2 regions of the Phreatobacter sp. AB_2022a genome follow, and region 1 is predicted to be linked to the other one. Evidence: predicted binding sites of a transcription regulator. Region 1 holds the regulator's gene; the other holds the start of a gene.
The links. The regulator PhoB, encoded in region 1, activates phosphate uptake and scavenging genes when phosphate is short. The targets are predictions, from matches to a motif close to TGTCATNNANCTGTCAT.
Positions count from the first base shown of each region.

Region 2: OZ671_RS19185 (UDP-2,3-diacylglucosamine diphosphatase) is a predicted target of PhoB. The motif match lies at 5,513-5,529, and genes of this name have one in related genera.

Region 1 covers NZ_JAPSET010000015.1:19-7,335, reverse strand. Annotated here, with positions in the region: gene OZ671_RS12730 (methyl-accepting chemotaxis protein) at 1-325, shown strand, start outside; gene OZ671_RS12725 (ABC-F family ATP-binding cassette domain-containing protein) at 396-2,210, shown strand; gene OZ671_RS12720 (bile acid:sodium symporter family protein) at 2,345-3,298, shown strand; gene OZ671_RS12715 (SDR family oxidoreductase) at 3,295-4,236, shown strand; gene OZ671_RS12710 (flavin-containing monooxygenase) at 4,233-5,510, shown strand; gene phoB (phosphate regulon transcriptional regulator PhoB) at 5,588-6,289, opposite strand; gene phoU (phosphate signaling complex protein PhoU) at 6,309-7,016, opposite strand.
Region 2 covers NZ_JAPSET010000027.1:6,082-13,398, forward strand. Annotated here, with positions in the region: gene OZ671_RS19160 (MFS transporter) at 1-479, opposite strand, end outside; gene OZ671_RS19165 (asparaginase) at 476-1,600, opposite strand; gene OZ671_RS19170 (polysaccharide deacetylase family protein) at 1,597-2,493, opposite strand; gene OZ671_RS19175 (IclR family transcriptional regulator) at 2,784-3,542, shown strand; gene OZ671_RS19180 (glycosyltransferase family 4 protein) at 3,552-4,571, opposite strand; gene OZ671_RS19185 (UDP-2,3-diacylglucosamine diphosphatase) at 4,571-5,398, opposite strand; gene OZ671_RS19190 (class I SAM-dependent methyltransferase) at 5,668-6,348, shown strand; gene OZ671_RS19195 (M3 family oligoendopeptidase) at 6,509-7,317, shown strand, end outside.

The sequences.
Region 1 (7,317 bases):
CGGCATCCAGGCCTCGACGGTCGGCGCGGTGGCCGCGATCAAGGCGATCACCGGTACGATGGGCGAGATCACCGCGGTGACGGCGACCGTTGCCACCGCCATCACCGAACAGGACGCTGCGACCGCCGAGATCGCCCGCACCATCCAGCGCGCGGCCACCGGCACCCAGGCCTTGTCGCGCAACGTCGCCGATGTGAAGGGCGTGATCGCCGAAACCTCCGCCCAGTCGACCCATGTGCTGACCGCCTCCGACGCGCTGAGCCGCGCCGGCGAGCGCCTGTCGCGCTCGGTCGACGGCTTCCTGAACGAGGTGGCCGCAGCCTGAACGGCCTCCGGCGACGGGAACGGCAAGGAGGCGGATGCGCTCATCGCCCGACAATGCTAAAGGCGGGCCCATGGCTCCTCCCCTTTTGCAATTGCAGGACATCCGCCTGACCTTCGGCGGCACGCCGCTTCTGGTCAGCGCAGCCCTGTCCGTCGAGGCCGGCGACCGGCTGGCGCTGGTCGGCCGCAACGGTTCCGGCAAGTCGACGCTCCTGAAGATCGCCGCCGGCCTTGTCGAGGCCGACGGCGGCAGCCGTTTCGCCCAGCCGAGCGCGACGATCCGCTACCTGCCGCAGGAACCCGACCTCTCGGGCGCCGCCACGACGCTGGCCTATGTCGAGGCGGGCCTTGGCCCGGGCGACGACCCCTATCGGGCGCGCTACCTCCTGAACGAGCTCGGCCTGACCGGCGAGGAGGCGACGACAGCCCTGTCGGGCGGCGAAGCCAAGCGGGCTGCGCTCGCGCGCGCGCTGGCCCCCTCGCCCGACATCCTGATCCTGGACGAGCCGACCAACCATCTGGACCTGCCGGCCATCGAATGGCTGGAACGGGCGATCGGCGCGACCAGCTCGGCGGTGGTGATGATCAGCCATGACCGCCGCTTCCTGGAAAACCTGTCGCGCGCCACCGTCTGGCTCGACCGCGGCGTGACCCGCCGGCTCGACAAGGGTTTTGCCCATTTCGAGGCCTGGCGCGACGAGGTGCTGGAGCAGGAGGAAAAGGACCAGCACAAGCTGGACCGGCAGATCGCCCGCGAGGAGCACTGGCTGCGCTACGGCGTCTCGGCCCGGCGCAAGCGCAATGTCCGCCGGCTCGGCCAGCTGCAGAGCCTGCGCAAGGACTTTCGCGAGCACCGCAAGGCCGTCGGCAACGTCTCCATGACCATTTCGGAGGCCGAGCTGTCGGGCAAGCGCGTGGTCGAGGCCCATGGCATTGCCAAGGCCTACGGCCCACGCCGCATCGTCGACGACCTCACCATCCGCATCCTGCGCGGCGACCGGCTGGGCATTGTCGGCCCGAACGGCGCGGGCAAGACGACACTGGTCGGTCTCCTCACCGGCACGCTCGAGCCGGATGCCGGCAGCATCAAGCTCGGCACCAACCTTGCGATGGTCACGCTCGACCAGAAGCGTGAGGCCCTCGACCCGACGACGCCGCTGATGGACGCCCTGACGCTCGGCCGCGGCGACTATGTCACCGTCAATGGCGAGAACCGTCACGTCATCGGCTACATGAAGGACTTCCTGTTCACGCCCGAACAGAAGGGGACGCCGGTGGGCGTGCTCTCCGGCGGCGAGCGCGGCCGGCTCCTGCTGGCGCGCGCCCTGGCAAGCCCCGCCAACCTGCTGGTCCTGGACGAACCGACCAACGACCTCGACCTGGAAACCCTCGACCTCCTGCAGGAGATGCTCACCGACTTTCCGGGCACGGTGATCCTGGTCTCGCACGACCGCGACTTCCTCGACCGGATCTGCACCTCGGTGCTGGTCAGCGAGGGCGACGGCCGCTGGGTCGAATATGCCGGCGGCTATTCCGACATGGTCGCCCAGCGCGGCGCGGGCATTGCAGCGCGCGGCCTGGACAAACCCGCGAAACGGGCGGCCGACGGCGCGGCGCCGCGCGCCGAGGCGGTGCGCGAGGCGCCGAAGCGCAAGCTGTCCTTCCGCGAGAAGCATGATCTCGACGCGCTGCCCGCACGCATGGAAGCGCTTGGCCGCGACATCGCCAAGCTGCAGGCGATCCTGGCCGACCACGGGCTCTACAGCCGCGACCGGGCGGCCTTCGACAAGGCGTCCGCCGCGCTCGCCAAGGCCGAGGCCGAGCTCAGCGCGGCCGAGGAGCGCTGGCTGGAGCTCGAACTCCTGAAGGAAAGCCTGGAGGGCTGACCCTCCCCGCCGGCCAGGCGGGGCGGAGCCGGCTTGAAGCCGGCTGACGAACTTGCGATGCTCGCTGGAGCAGGGGTTTGATGGCGGGCCGGGGGGCCCGCGCGGGTCGGAGCCGCCGCCTGCGGGGGGCGCGAATGGACGTCGCACACGCGGCCGGCGCGGGATCTGGCCTCGCCACTTCCGGTATCGACAGCGTTCTCATCGCCATCGACCCGACCGGCCAACTGGTTCTGAACGGCATCCTGGCTCTGATCATGTTCGGCGTCGCGCTGGAGCTCAGGCTGAGGGATTTCGTCGACGTCTTTTCGCGGCCGCTCGCGCCCATGACCGGCCTTATCGCCCAGACCCTGGTCCTGCCGGCGGTCACCTATGCCATCACGATGATCCTGAAGCCCCAGCCGAGCGTCGCGCTCGGCATGATCATCGTCGCGGCCTGCCCGGGCGGCAACATCTCCAACCTGATGACGCATCTCGCCCGCGGCAACACCGCGCTGTCGATCTCGATGACCGGCATTTCCAACATGCTGGCGGTCGTGACGACACCGCTCAACATCCTGATCTGGGCCAGCCTCAACCCCTCGACCGCCGCGCTGCTGCGCCAGGTCAGCATCGAGCCCGCCGGCTTTCTGGGCACGACCGCCCTGCTCATCGGCGTGCCGCTGATCGCCGGCATGATCACCGTGCACCGCTGGCCCCGGCTGGCCGAACGGCTGCGCCGGCCGTTCCAGATCGCGTCCTTCGTCTTCCTCGTCGGTTTCATCGTTGCGGCGAGCGTCGCCAACGGCCGTTATTTCCTCACCTTCATCAGCGACATCATTCCCCTGGTGATTCTGCACAACACCATCGCGGTCGGCATCGGCTGGCTGTCGGCGCGCCTGTGGCGCCTCAGCGACTACGATACCCGCGCGATGGCCATCGAGGTGAGCATGCACAATTCCGGCTTGGGCCTTGCCCTGATTCTCAACCAGTTCGACGCCCTGGGCGGTGCCGCCCTGATCGCCGCCGGCTGGGGGGTCTGGCACATCGTTTCCGGCTGGGCCCTCGCCGCCTTCTGGACCCGCCGCGACCGCAGGGCGGCGGCGGAATGAACACGGGCATCCTGGTCACGGGCGCAGCTGGCTTCATCGGCGCTGCCCTGGTGCGGCAGCTTGCCGGCGGCGGCGAACCGGTCGTCGGGCTCGACATCCGGGCGCCCGCCGCCCCGGTCCCCGGCATCCGCTACGAGCAGGCCGACATTCGCGATCCCGCGCTCGCCGACCGGATCGCCGCGGCCCGCCCGCGCGTCGTGGTGCATCTGGCATCGGTGGTCGCCGCCGGCGGCGATGCCGCGCGCGACCGCGAGATCGACGTCGTCGGCACCGGTCATGTCGTGGCGGCATGCCTCGCCGCCGGCGCGCGCCGCCTGGTGGTGACCTCGAGCGGCGCTGCCTATGGCTATCATGCCGACAATGCCGTTCCGCTCACCGAGGACAGCCCGCTGCGCGGCAACGAGGATTTCCCCTATTCCCGGCACAAGCGGCAGGTCGAGGAACTGCTCGCCGCCGCGCGGCTGGCCCATCCGGACCTCGAACAGGTCGTGTTCCGCCCCTGCACCGTGCTGGGCCCGGGCGTCGCCAACCAGATCACCGCCATTTTCGAGCGGCCCGTGGTGATCGGCCTTGCCGGCAGCGCGACGCCCTTCAGCCTCGTCAGCGAGACCGATGTGGTGGCGGCCCTCGGCCGCGCCTGCGCGGCGGAAAGCCCGCCCGGCATCTACAATCTGGCCGGCGACGGCACGCTGACGCTTGCCGAGATCGCCAGGCGGATCGGCAAGCCCTACCTCGCCGTTCCCCCCGGGCTGATGCGCCTGGCACTCGGGCTCGCGAACCGGCTCGGCCTGACGACGCTCGGCCCGGCGCAGGTCAATTTCCTGCAGTACCGGCCGGTGCTCGCCAATGATCGGCTGAAGACCCGGTTCGGCTACCGGCCGACCCTGTCGGCGGCCGAGACCTTCGATCGCTACTGGCAGGCGAGGGCCGCGGCATGACCTATCTCATCATCGGCGCCGGCCCGTCGGGACTTGCCACCGCGCGGGTGTTCAAGGAGACGGGACTGCCCTTCCAGGTGGTCGAGTGCAATCTCGATGTCGGCGGCCAGTGGCTCTACGGCGCGCCGTCGAGCAGCATCTATCAGACCACCCATCTCATTTCGTCCAAGACCACCACGGCCTTCGCCGACTATCCGATGCCGGCCGACTGGCCGGCCTATCCGCACCACACCCAGGTCTTCGACTACCTCAAGGCCTTCGCCGGCCATTTCGACCTCTACCCGTCGATCCGCTTCAACCGTGCCGTGACCCGGCTCGCCCAGGAGGACGGCCGCTGGCAGGCGACCTTCGACGACGGGACGAGCGAGACCTATGCCGGCGTCGTGATCGCCAACGGCCATCTGAGCGACCCGGAACTGCCGGCCGTGCCCGGCACCTTCACCGGCGACCTCATGCATGCCAAGACCTACAAGAGCCCCGACATCTTCGCCGACCGGCGCGTGCTGATCGTCGGCATGGGCAATACCGGCTGCGATCTGGCCGTCGATGCGGTGCACCGCGCAGCCAAGGTCCTGTGGTCGGTGCGCGGCGGCAATCATTTCACCCCGAAATTCCTCCGCGGCAGGCCCGCCGACGAGGCCAATCACAAGGCCCGCTTCGTTCTGCCCCGACGCCTCCGCTCGATCGTGCACGAGGCCGTGCTCGGTTTCGTCGTGGGCCCGCCGGAACGCTACGGCCTGCCGCGCCCGGCGCACCGGCTGTATGACCGCACGCCAATCGTCAACACGCTGGTGCTGCAGCATCTCGGCCAGGGCGATATCGGCCTGAGGCCGCCGCTCGCCCGGCTCGACGACGATCGCGTCATCTTCACCGACGGCCGCGCCGACGAGGTCGATCTCGTGCTGTTCGCGACCGGCTACCGGATCACCTTCCCGTTCCTGGACGAGGCCGCGCTGAAGAGCGAGCTGAACTGGCAGGCCCCCGCCCCGCACCTCTATCTCAACATCTTTCCGCCGGCGGACAACAACCTCTTCGTCGTCGGCATGATCGAGGGCGGCGGCATCGGCTGGCCCGGGCGCGACCTGCAGGCACGGGCGGTGGCGAGCTATCTGACGGCGCGGCGCGACCGGCCGGTGCGTGCGGCAGCCTTCCGCCGCGAAATCGGCCGGCATTGCGCCGGGCCGCGGCCGGCCGATGCCGGTCCGCACGGCATCTTCATCGATTTCGTGGACTACAAGCGCGTTCTGGGCCGGGCGATCGAACGGCTGAGCTGAGGCCGGATCGCGTCCGGACCGACGCCAACGGCATCGAGGCCGGCCGTGGTTCGAGGCTCGCGCTCCCGGGCGCGGGCCTACGCCGCCCCGGCGAAGCGCTCGTTGAAGGCGTAGCCCGAGCCGCGCACGGTGCGAATCGGATCGGCCTCGCGGCCGCGCTTCACCGCCTTGCGCAGGCGGCCGATATGCACGTCCACCGTGCGCTCGTCGATATAGACGTCGCGGCCCCAGACACCGTCGAGCAGCTGCTCGCGGGTATAGACGCGGCCCGGCGACTGCATGAGGAATTCGAGCAGGCGGAACTCGGTCGGCCCGAGCGTGATCTCGCGACCCGACCGATGCACCCGGCGGGTCTCGCGGTCGAGCTCGATATCGCCCGACTTCAACAGGCTGGAGAGATGTTCCGGCTTGGCCCGGCGCAGCAGCGCGCGGATGCGCGCCAGCAGCTCAGGCACCGAGAACGGCTTGACCACATAGTCGTCGGCGCCGGTAGCCAGGCCGCGCACGCGCTCGCCCTCCTCGCCGCGGGCGGTGAGCATGATCACCGGCAGCCGCTCGGTCTCGGCGCGCAGCCGGATGCGCCGGCACAGCTCGATGCCGGACAGGCCCGGCAGCATCCAGTCGAGCAGCATCAGATCGGGGACCGCCTCGCGCAGCCGCACCTCCGCCTCGTCGCCCCGCATCACGGTTTCGACGCGATAGCCTTCGGCTTCGAGATTGTAGCGGAGCAGGACGGTGATCGGTTCTTCGTCTTCGACCACCATGATGCGTGCGGTCATGAGTTCAGTCCCTTGTTGGTCAGGAGCCGGCCGAGACGATCGACGTGGTGTCGAGCTTCGGCCGCTCCTCGGCGAGCGTCGTACCGTTGACCACGTAGTAGATCGTCTCGGCGATGTTGGTTGCGTGGTCGCCGATCCGCTCGAGGTTCTTGGCGCAGAACAGGAGGTGGGTGCAGGCGCCGATATTGCGCGGATCCTCGAGCATGTAGGTCAGCAGCTCGCGGAACAGCGAATTGTAGAGCGCGTCGATATCGCCGTCCGACTTCCAGACCTCCAGCGCGGCCGCGACGTCGCGCTGGGCGAAGGCGTCGAGCACCTCCTTGATGCGCTCCAGCGCGAGGCGGGCCATGGCATCGAAACCGCCGGTGACCTTCGGCAGCGGCAGCGAGCCGTTGATCGCGATGACCCGCTTGGCGATGTTCTTGGCGAGATCGGCGATCCGCTCGAGATCGGCCGCGATGCGCAGCGCGGCGACGATCTCGCGCAGGTCGATGGCCATCGGCTGGCGCTTGGCGATCACCAGGATGCCGGCCTCCTCGATCTCGCGCTGCATGGCATCGATCGCCGGATCGGCGGCGCGCACCGTCGAGGCCAGCGCCACGTCGCCGCGAATCAAGGCGTCGATGGCGCCGACGATCTGCTTCTCGGTCAGCCCGCCCATTTCGGCGACGCGTTGCGCCAAGCCCTTCAGCTCGTTCTCGAATGCGCTGACGATATGCTCGGTCATGCAGGTCTCCTGGGCGGGCTCGGGAAAAGGGGCTTTTCCCTACCCGTGTATGACGACGGTTCTATGCTTGCGACGTGACACATCAATGACGATGAAAAAGCCAAGCATTCAAGCGCTTGTAAGGGATGCGACAAGACATTCCGCCGTCACATCGGCAAGTTCCGCCGCCGGCGGCACTCGCCGGGCCGCGGATGGCCCGGCCGGCACGGCGGTCACTCCGCCGCCGGCGGCATGCGGCGGGCCGGCTGCGGCGGGGCCCGGCCCCCCGCGGCCCGCGCGGCCGGCTCGGCGGTCTCCCGGC
Region 2 (7,317 bases), on a different contig from region 1:
CCGAAGGTGAAGTTCAGCGAGCTTGCCGCCATCGCCCGGTGGTTGACGAAATAGGTCGTGCCGATGGCGAGGATCGCGGTGAGCTGCATCGCTTCGCCGAGCCCCGAGACGAAGCGGTAGACGAGCAGGTCGGCAAGGCCGCTCGCATAGGCGGTCAGAAGGGTCGCGACCGAGAAGATGATCAGGCCGAGAATGGACACGCCGAGGCGCGACATCCTTTGGAGGAGGTAGCCGGTCGGGATGCCGGCAAGGCCCATGCCGAGCGTGAAGATCGTGGAGGCGAGGCCGACCTGGGGCAGCGACAGGTCGAGCGCCCGGCGGACATCGGTGGCGAGAACCGAGAACAGCTGCCGGTCCATGGCGTTCACCACATAGGACAGCAGCAGTACGACGAACATGGCGAGCGCGACCTTGTCGCGGCTGCCGGCTGCCGCGTCGGCGGATGCGGCCCGGGACTGGCTGGGGACTGACTGGCTCATGGCAACGATGCCTTTCCGCGCGTGACTGCGCCGGACGCACCCGACCGGGCGGTCGTGGCGTGGGTTTGGGAGGATGGCGAGAGGGGGCGTGGCGGGGCGGCGGAACCGGTATCGCCGTCCGGGCTGCCCGATCGTTCGGCAAAAGCGCGGGCAAGGTCCGGCCCCGCCAGCCCCTGCATCGTCAGGAGCTGCAGCAGCAGCCGCGCCTTGAGCCCGCCGATCAGGCCGCCGGGCATGAGGCCGCGACCGATGAGGTCGATCTCCGAGCCCGCAAAACCGTAGGTCCTGGTGAAGACCGGGCCGCCGCCCGTGCGGCTCGCGAGCACGACGGGCATGGCCGCGGCGAGCCTGCCGATCGCCGGCGCGAGATGGTCCGGCACGTGGCCGGCGCCCATCGCCTCGATGACCGCGCCGCGATAGCCGAGCCCGGCAAGCGCCGCGATCAGCCTGTCGTCGTCGCCGAGGCCGACCTTGACGAGCGCGACCGGCGCGACCGGCACGCCGGCGGGCAGAGCCAGAGCCGGCCGCCGCGGCACGCGCGCCAGGATCAGGACCTCGCCCTCCGCGACACGGCCGAGCGGACCGGCCACCGGCGAAGCGAAGGCGTCGGGCAGCGCGGTATCGGCCTTGGCGACATAGCGCGCGGCATGAATGCCGTCGTTCAGCACCACCAGCGTGCCGAGGCCGCTCATCGCCGGAGAGGCTGCCACCGTGACCGCGGCGACGAGATTGGCCGGACCGTCTGCGCCCGGCGCCGCCGCGCCGCGCATCGCGCCGGTCACCACGACCGGTCTGTCGGAGCCGACCAGCAGGTCGAGGACGAAGGCGCTCTCATCGATCGTGTCGGTGCCCTGCACGACCACCGCGCCGGCGCAGTCCTCGGCAAGGCGCCTGTCGACGAGCGCGGCGATCGCGCGGAGGTCGTCGAGCGTCAGCGACGCGCCGGGCTTGGTGGAAAAGGTGACGACATCCAGCTCGGCGAGCGCGCCGAGCGCGCCGAGCGCGCCGATCTGACGCACGAGGTCGCTGCCGCTGAGCGAGGGCGTGATGCCGCCGCCCGCCGCACCGGTCATGGTGATCGTGCCGCCGGTCGACACCAGGAGAATGCGCGGCAGCCTCACGATCCGGCATCCTGCTGGCTGCGGAAGATGTCGAGGATCTCCGCGCCGGTGCACATGAGCACGTCGTCATGGGCGAGGATGTGGTCGTAGAGCGCCTCCAGATAGCGGATGCGGTGCGGCACGCCGGTCAGATAGGGATGGATGCTGATCGCCATCACGCGCGGGACGGTCGCGCCCTCCTGGTAGAGGCGGTCGAACTGGTCGCGGCCGCGGGTGAAGATTGCGTCCGAGGGCTGCTGCTGGACGGCCGAGAGCACGACGTCGTTGATCTCGACCGTATAGGGCACGGAGACGATCTCGCCGGCGCGGGTCCGGATCGCCACCGGCTGATCGTCCAGGACCCAGTCGGCGACATATTCGATGCCGGCCTCGGCCAGCAGGTCGACGGTTTCGTCGGTCTCGGTCAGGCCCGGGCTTTCCCAGCCGCGAACCGGCTTGCCCGTGAAGGCGCCGATCGCATCGATGGTCTGGCGGATCGCCGCGGCCTGATCGGCCACGCGGTGCATCGGGCCCTGCACGAAGCCGTGGCCGATGAAGTCCCAATCCGCCGCGCGGGCCGCTTCGCAGGCGGCCGGATAGGCCGCGATCGCCGAACCGTTGACCGCGAAGGAGGCCTTCAGGCCGCGCGCCGCGAGCACGTCGACAAAACGCCAGAAGCCGACGCGCATGCCGTATTCGTGCCAGGCCCAGTTCGGAACGTCGGGCAGGAGCGGCTGTCCCATCGGCGGTGGCAGGACTGCCCGGGGCATCGCCCCGGTCGGCTCCCAGTTCTCCACATTGACGATGGTCCAGACTGCGACCCGCGCCTTGCCGGGCAGCTTGAAACGGCGCCCGACGATCGGGTCGTAGGGAATACGTTCCCGGACGGTCCGTCCGGGCCGGTCATTGCTCATGATGCAGGGCCTGTCCTTCGCTCGAAGTTCCAATAAGTGGAATCCGGAAACGATAGGAACCGGCGGCACGGCCCGTCAAAATTTATCGCATTTTCCAGAATAGAATTTCGGAATATGGAATTTTGTCCAAAACATGAAAGCTGGATCGGGTCGGACAGGCGATCTTCCAGCCATTTGGAACCTCCCGGACGATCGCCGGGATCGTTGACACTTCAATAATTCCATATAGTAGAATTTCATTGTGCGCCATGAGCATGGCGTCGGCGCGGCGGGGATCGAAGGGGCTTACCGTGACATCCATCTCGGGCACGCAGACCATTTCGCGCGCCGTCGGCGCCTTGCGCTTGGTCGCCGCGCGGCACGGCAAGGCCGTCCGCCTCGCCGACATTGCCGAGGCCCTCGCCCTGCCCCGCCCGACCGTCCACAGGCTGCTGCAGGCCCTGGTCGAGGAAGGCCTGCTCGCCCGCGATCGCAGCTCGCGCCGCTATGTGCTCGGCAGCTTTTCGCTCGAGCTCGGCCTCGTCTCGGCCCGGTCCCTGACCATGCACCAGCAATGCCGCCCGGCGCTCCAGCAGCTCGCCGAGCGGACCGGCGACACATCCTTCCTGTTCGTGCGCAGCGCCAATGACAGCGTCTGCATCGATCGCGTCCAGGGCACCTTTCCGATCCAGACGCCGTCGGTTCCGCTCGGCGCCCGGCACCCTCTGGGCATCACCGCCGGCGGCCTCGCCCTGTTCGCCGCGCTCGATGACGCCGACGCCGAGCAGGTGCTCGCCGACATCGACCCGCTGCTCCATGCCTATGGCCGGATGACCGGCGACGAGCTCCTGCGGCTGCGGCGCCTTGCCCGAACGACCGGCCATGCGCTGATCGGCAACCGCGCGGTGCCCGGGGTGACCGGCGTCGGCCTGCCGATCTTCGCCCCGACGGGAAGTGCCGTCGCCGCGGTCGCCGTCGCCTCGACCAGCGAGCGCATGACGGCGGCACGTGTCGCCGAAATCCTGCCCGACCTGCGGGCGGCGGCCGACGCCATTACCCGCCTCACCTGACGGTCGCGGTCACGCGGCGCGGCAGGGCGCCATGTCGAAAGGAGCGAGCGCCTCGGCGAACTGGCGGGCGGCGGCGGTCCAGGACCGGCCTTCCGCGACGGCCCGGCAGCGCGCCCGGTCGAGCGTCAGCGCGATGGCGATCGCCTTGGCCAGATCCTCGTCGAGGCAGGCGATCGTCGGATCGGCCACCACGTCGATCGGCCCGGGCACCGGAAAGGCCGCGACGGGCACCCCGCTCGCAAGCGCCTCCTGCATGACGTTGCCATAGGTGTCGGTGCGGCTCGTGAACACGAAGACGTCCGCGCCGGCATAGATCTCGGCCAGCGCCTCGCCGGTGCGCGCGCCAAGGAACACCGCATCGGGAAAGCGCCTTTCGAGCTCGGCGCGCTGCGGCCCGTCGCCGACCACCAGCTTGGTGCCGGCCACGTCGAGGCCGAGGAAGGCCTCGAGGTTCTTCTCGACCGCCAGGCGGCCGACGCTCAGCATGATCGGCCGTGGCCAGTCGAGCCGCTGGCCCGGCCGCGACCGGAACAGCTGCGTGTCGACGCCGCGCGCCCAGAGCGTCAGATTGGCGAACCCCCAGCGCTCGAGCTCCCGGCGCATGGTTTCGGTCGGCACCATGGTGCGCTGCGCCGCGCCGTGGAAATGGCGCAGCCAGGCATAGGTCCAGGCTTCCGGGATCGGCGCCCGGGCTCTGACATAGTCCGGATAGCGGGTGTGATAGCTGGTGGTGAAGGGCAGCCGGCGCGTCAGGCACCAGCGTCGCACCGCGTGCCCGATCGGGCCTTCGGTGGCGATATGGACGGCATGGGGCGCGATCGCGTCGAGCCGGCGGGCGACGGCCGATCCGGCCATGATCGCCAGCCGGATGTCCGGATAGGTCGGCAGCGGCAGGCTTGGCAGGCCTTCGGCCGTGACGAAATGGGCGGCGATGCCGAACTGCGGCAAGGCGGCCGCGGTTTCCTGGAGCGAGCGCACCACGCCGTTGATCTGAGGCGACCAGGCGTCGGTTGCGACCGCGAGGCGCATCAGGCGGCAACCTTCCGACCGCCGGGCAGCGGCAGGGGCAGATCGGCTTCGGCCTCGGCGGCGGCGGCCGGCGCCGCCGTCTCCGGCAGGATCTCGGTCCAGCGGACGATCTCGAACCGGCCCTCATAGGTCTCGACGAGCGCCGAGCAGCTCTCCACCCAGTCGCCGCAGTTCATGTAGCGGATGCCGTGCTGGTCGTGGATGGCGGCGTGATGGATATGGCCGCAGATGACGCCGTCGACCTTCTGCCGGCGTGCCTCGCTGGCGAGCGCCTCTTCGAAGGCGCCGATGAAGTTGACCGCCTTCTTCACCTTCAGCTTGGCCCAGGCCGACAGCGACCAGTAGGTCAGCCCCAGCTTGCGCCGGACGAGATTGAACCAGCGGTTGAGATAGATCGCCGCGTCATAGGCCCAGTCGCCGAGATGGGCGAGCCAGCGCGCATGCATGACCACCACGTCGAAGGCATCGCCATGCACCACCAGGAAGCGCTTGCCGTCGGCCGAGGTGTAGATTGCCTCGTCCATCACCTCGATGCCGCCGAAATGGGTGCCGAAATAGTCGCGCAGGAATTCGTCGTGGTTGCCGGGGAGATAGATGATCTGCGACCCCTTGCGCACCTTGCGCAGCAGCTTCTGCACCACGTCGTTGTGCGATTGCGGCCAATGCCAGCCGCGCCTGAGCTGCCAGCCGTCGATGATGTCGCCGACGAGATAGATGACGTCCGCGTCGTTGTAGCGCAGAAAGTCGATGAGCAGCTTGGTCTGCGACCCGCGCGCGCCAAGATGCACGTCGGAAATGAACATTGCCCGGTAGCGCTTCTCCGCCATGACCTGGATCCCGCTGCAAAAGCCGTGACCGCCAGGAAGCAGATTCCGTTACAGCTTTTGTGACAGCCGGCCAGCATCAGGGGTTCCACGCGGCGCCGAATAGCGGTTCGCTGCTGTCGCAAGACTGTCGCATGGGCTTGCTAGGCGCTCGGCGAGCCGTCGTTTTCGCCTCGAACTCTTGAGTCGACGGCCCCGTCGTCCCGCACGATCGCCTGAAGACCTTCGGGCGATCACGTCCTCTCGCACCGTCCAGACGCAAGGAGCCCGACATGGCAGGAGATCTCGATCGCGAAACGATGGAGAAAGCCTATGCCCGCTGGGCGCCGATCTACGACGCCGTCTGCGGCCCGGTCTTCGAGCAGGGCCGCCGGGCGGCCGCCCAGGCGGCGCGGCGCGTCGGCGGCCGGATCCTGGAGGTCGGCGTCGGCACCGGCCTGTCCTTCTCCGACTACGACGCCACCACCGAGATCACCGGCATCGACCTGTCCGAACCGATGGTCGCCAAGGCGCGCGAGCGGATGACGAGCGGCGCCTTCCCCCATGTGAAGGACGTCCGGGTCATGGACGCCCATGACCTCGCCTTTCCCGACGCGAGCTTCGACTGCGTCGTCGCCCAGTTCGTGATCACCCTGGTCGAGCGCCCGGAGCGGGTCCTGGACGAGTGCGCGCGCGTCGCCCGGCCCGGCGCCGAGATCATCCTCGTCAACCATCTCTATTCCGAACGGGGGCTTGCCGCCGCCATCGAGCGCTGGTTCTCCAAGCACGCCCACACATTCGGCCTGCGTCCGGAATTCCCCTTCGCGCGCCTCGAGGCCTGGGCTGCCAACCACGGCGGCGCCGAGGTGATCGAGCGCCGCCGGGTCGGTCCGCTCGGCGTCTATTCGCTCGTCCGCTTCCGCAAGCGCGGCGCCGGAATGGCCGCCGACCCGCGCCGGCTCGCGGCCGGCTGAGCGCTCCGGCCCCTGCCGGGCACCCCGCTTGTGTAACGGAACGTTGCCGGAAGGCAACGCCGCCGAGGTTCCGGCACGCCCGGGCGAAGCACCGCATTGATCGGACCGGCGGTTCCGACCATAGGGGACGTTTCTGTTCGTCCCGTCGGAGGCTCCATCCATGCGTCGAACGTTCCAGGCTGCCCATGCGAAAGGCGCGGGCGAACGCGCCAAGGCCACGGACGCGCTCGGCGCCTTGCCGCAGTGGGATCTGAGCGCGCTCTATCCGGCCATGGACGCGCCGGCGGTGCGCCGCGACCTCGACAAGGCCGAGCGTGAGGCCATCGCCTTCGAGACCGCCTTCAAGGGGCGCCTGGCGGCCATCGCCGCGGATGCCGGCGCCGAGGCCGAGCTTGCCGACGCGGTCGTCCGCTACGAGGCGCTCGAGGACCTGCTCGGCCGCCTCGCCTCCTTCGCCGGCCTCGTCTATGCCGGCGACACCACCGATCCGATCCGCTCCAAATTCTACGGCGACATCCAGGAGAAGATCACCGCGATCTCGTCGCATCTCCTGTTCTTCACCCTGGAGCTCAACCGCATCGAGGATGCCCATATCGAACGGGCCATGTCCGGCGCGCGGCTCGGCCACTACCGGCCCTGGCTGGAGGATCTCCGGCGCGACAAGCCGTTCCAGCTCGAAGACCGCATCGAGCAGCTGTTCCACGAAAAGAACATGACCGGCCGGGCCGCCTGGAACCGGCTGTTCGACGAGACCATCGCCAATCTGCGCTTCACCGTCGATGGCGAGAGCCTGACGCTGGAACCCACCCTCAACCTGCTGCAGGACCCGGCCGAGGAGCGGCGCAAGGCGGCCTCCGACGCGCTCGCCGCCACCTTCAGGGACAATCTGCGCACCTTCACGCTGATCACCAACACCCTCGCCAAGGACAAGGAGATCGTCGACCGCTGGCGCGGCTTCGAGGACGTCGC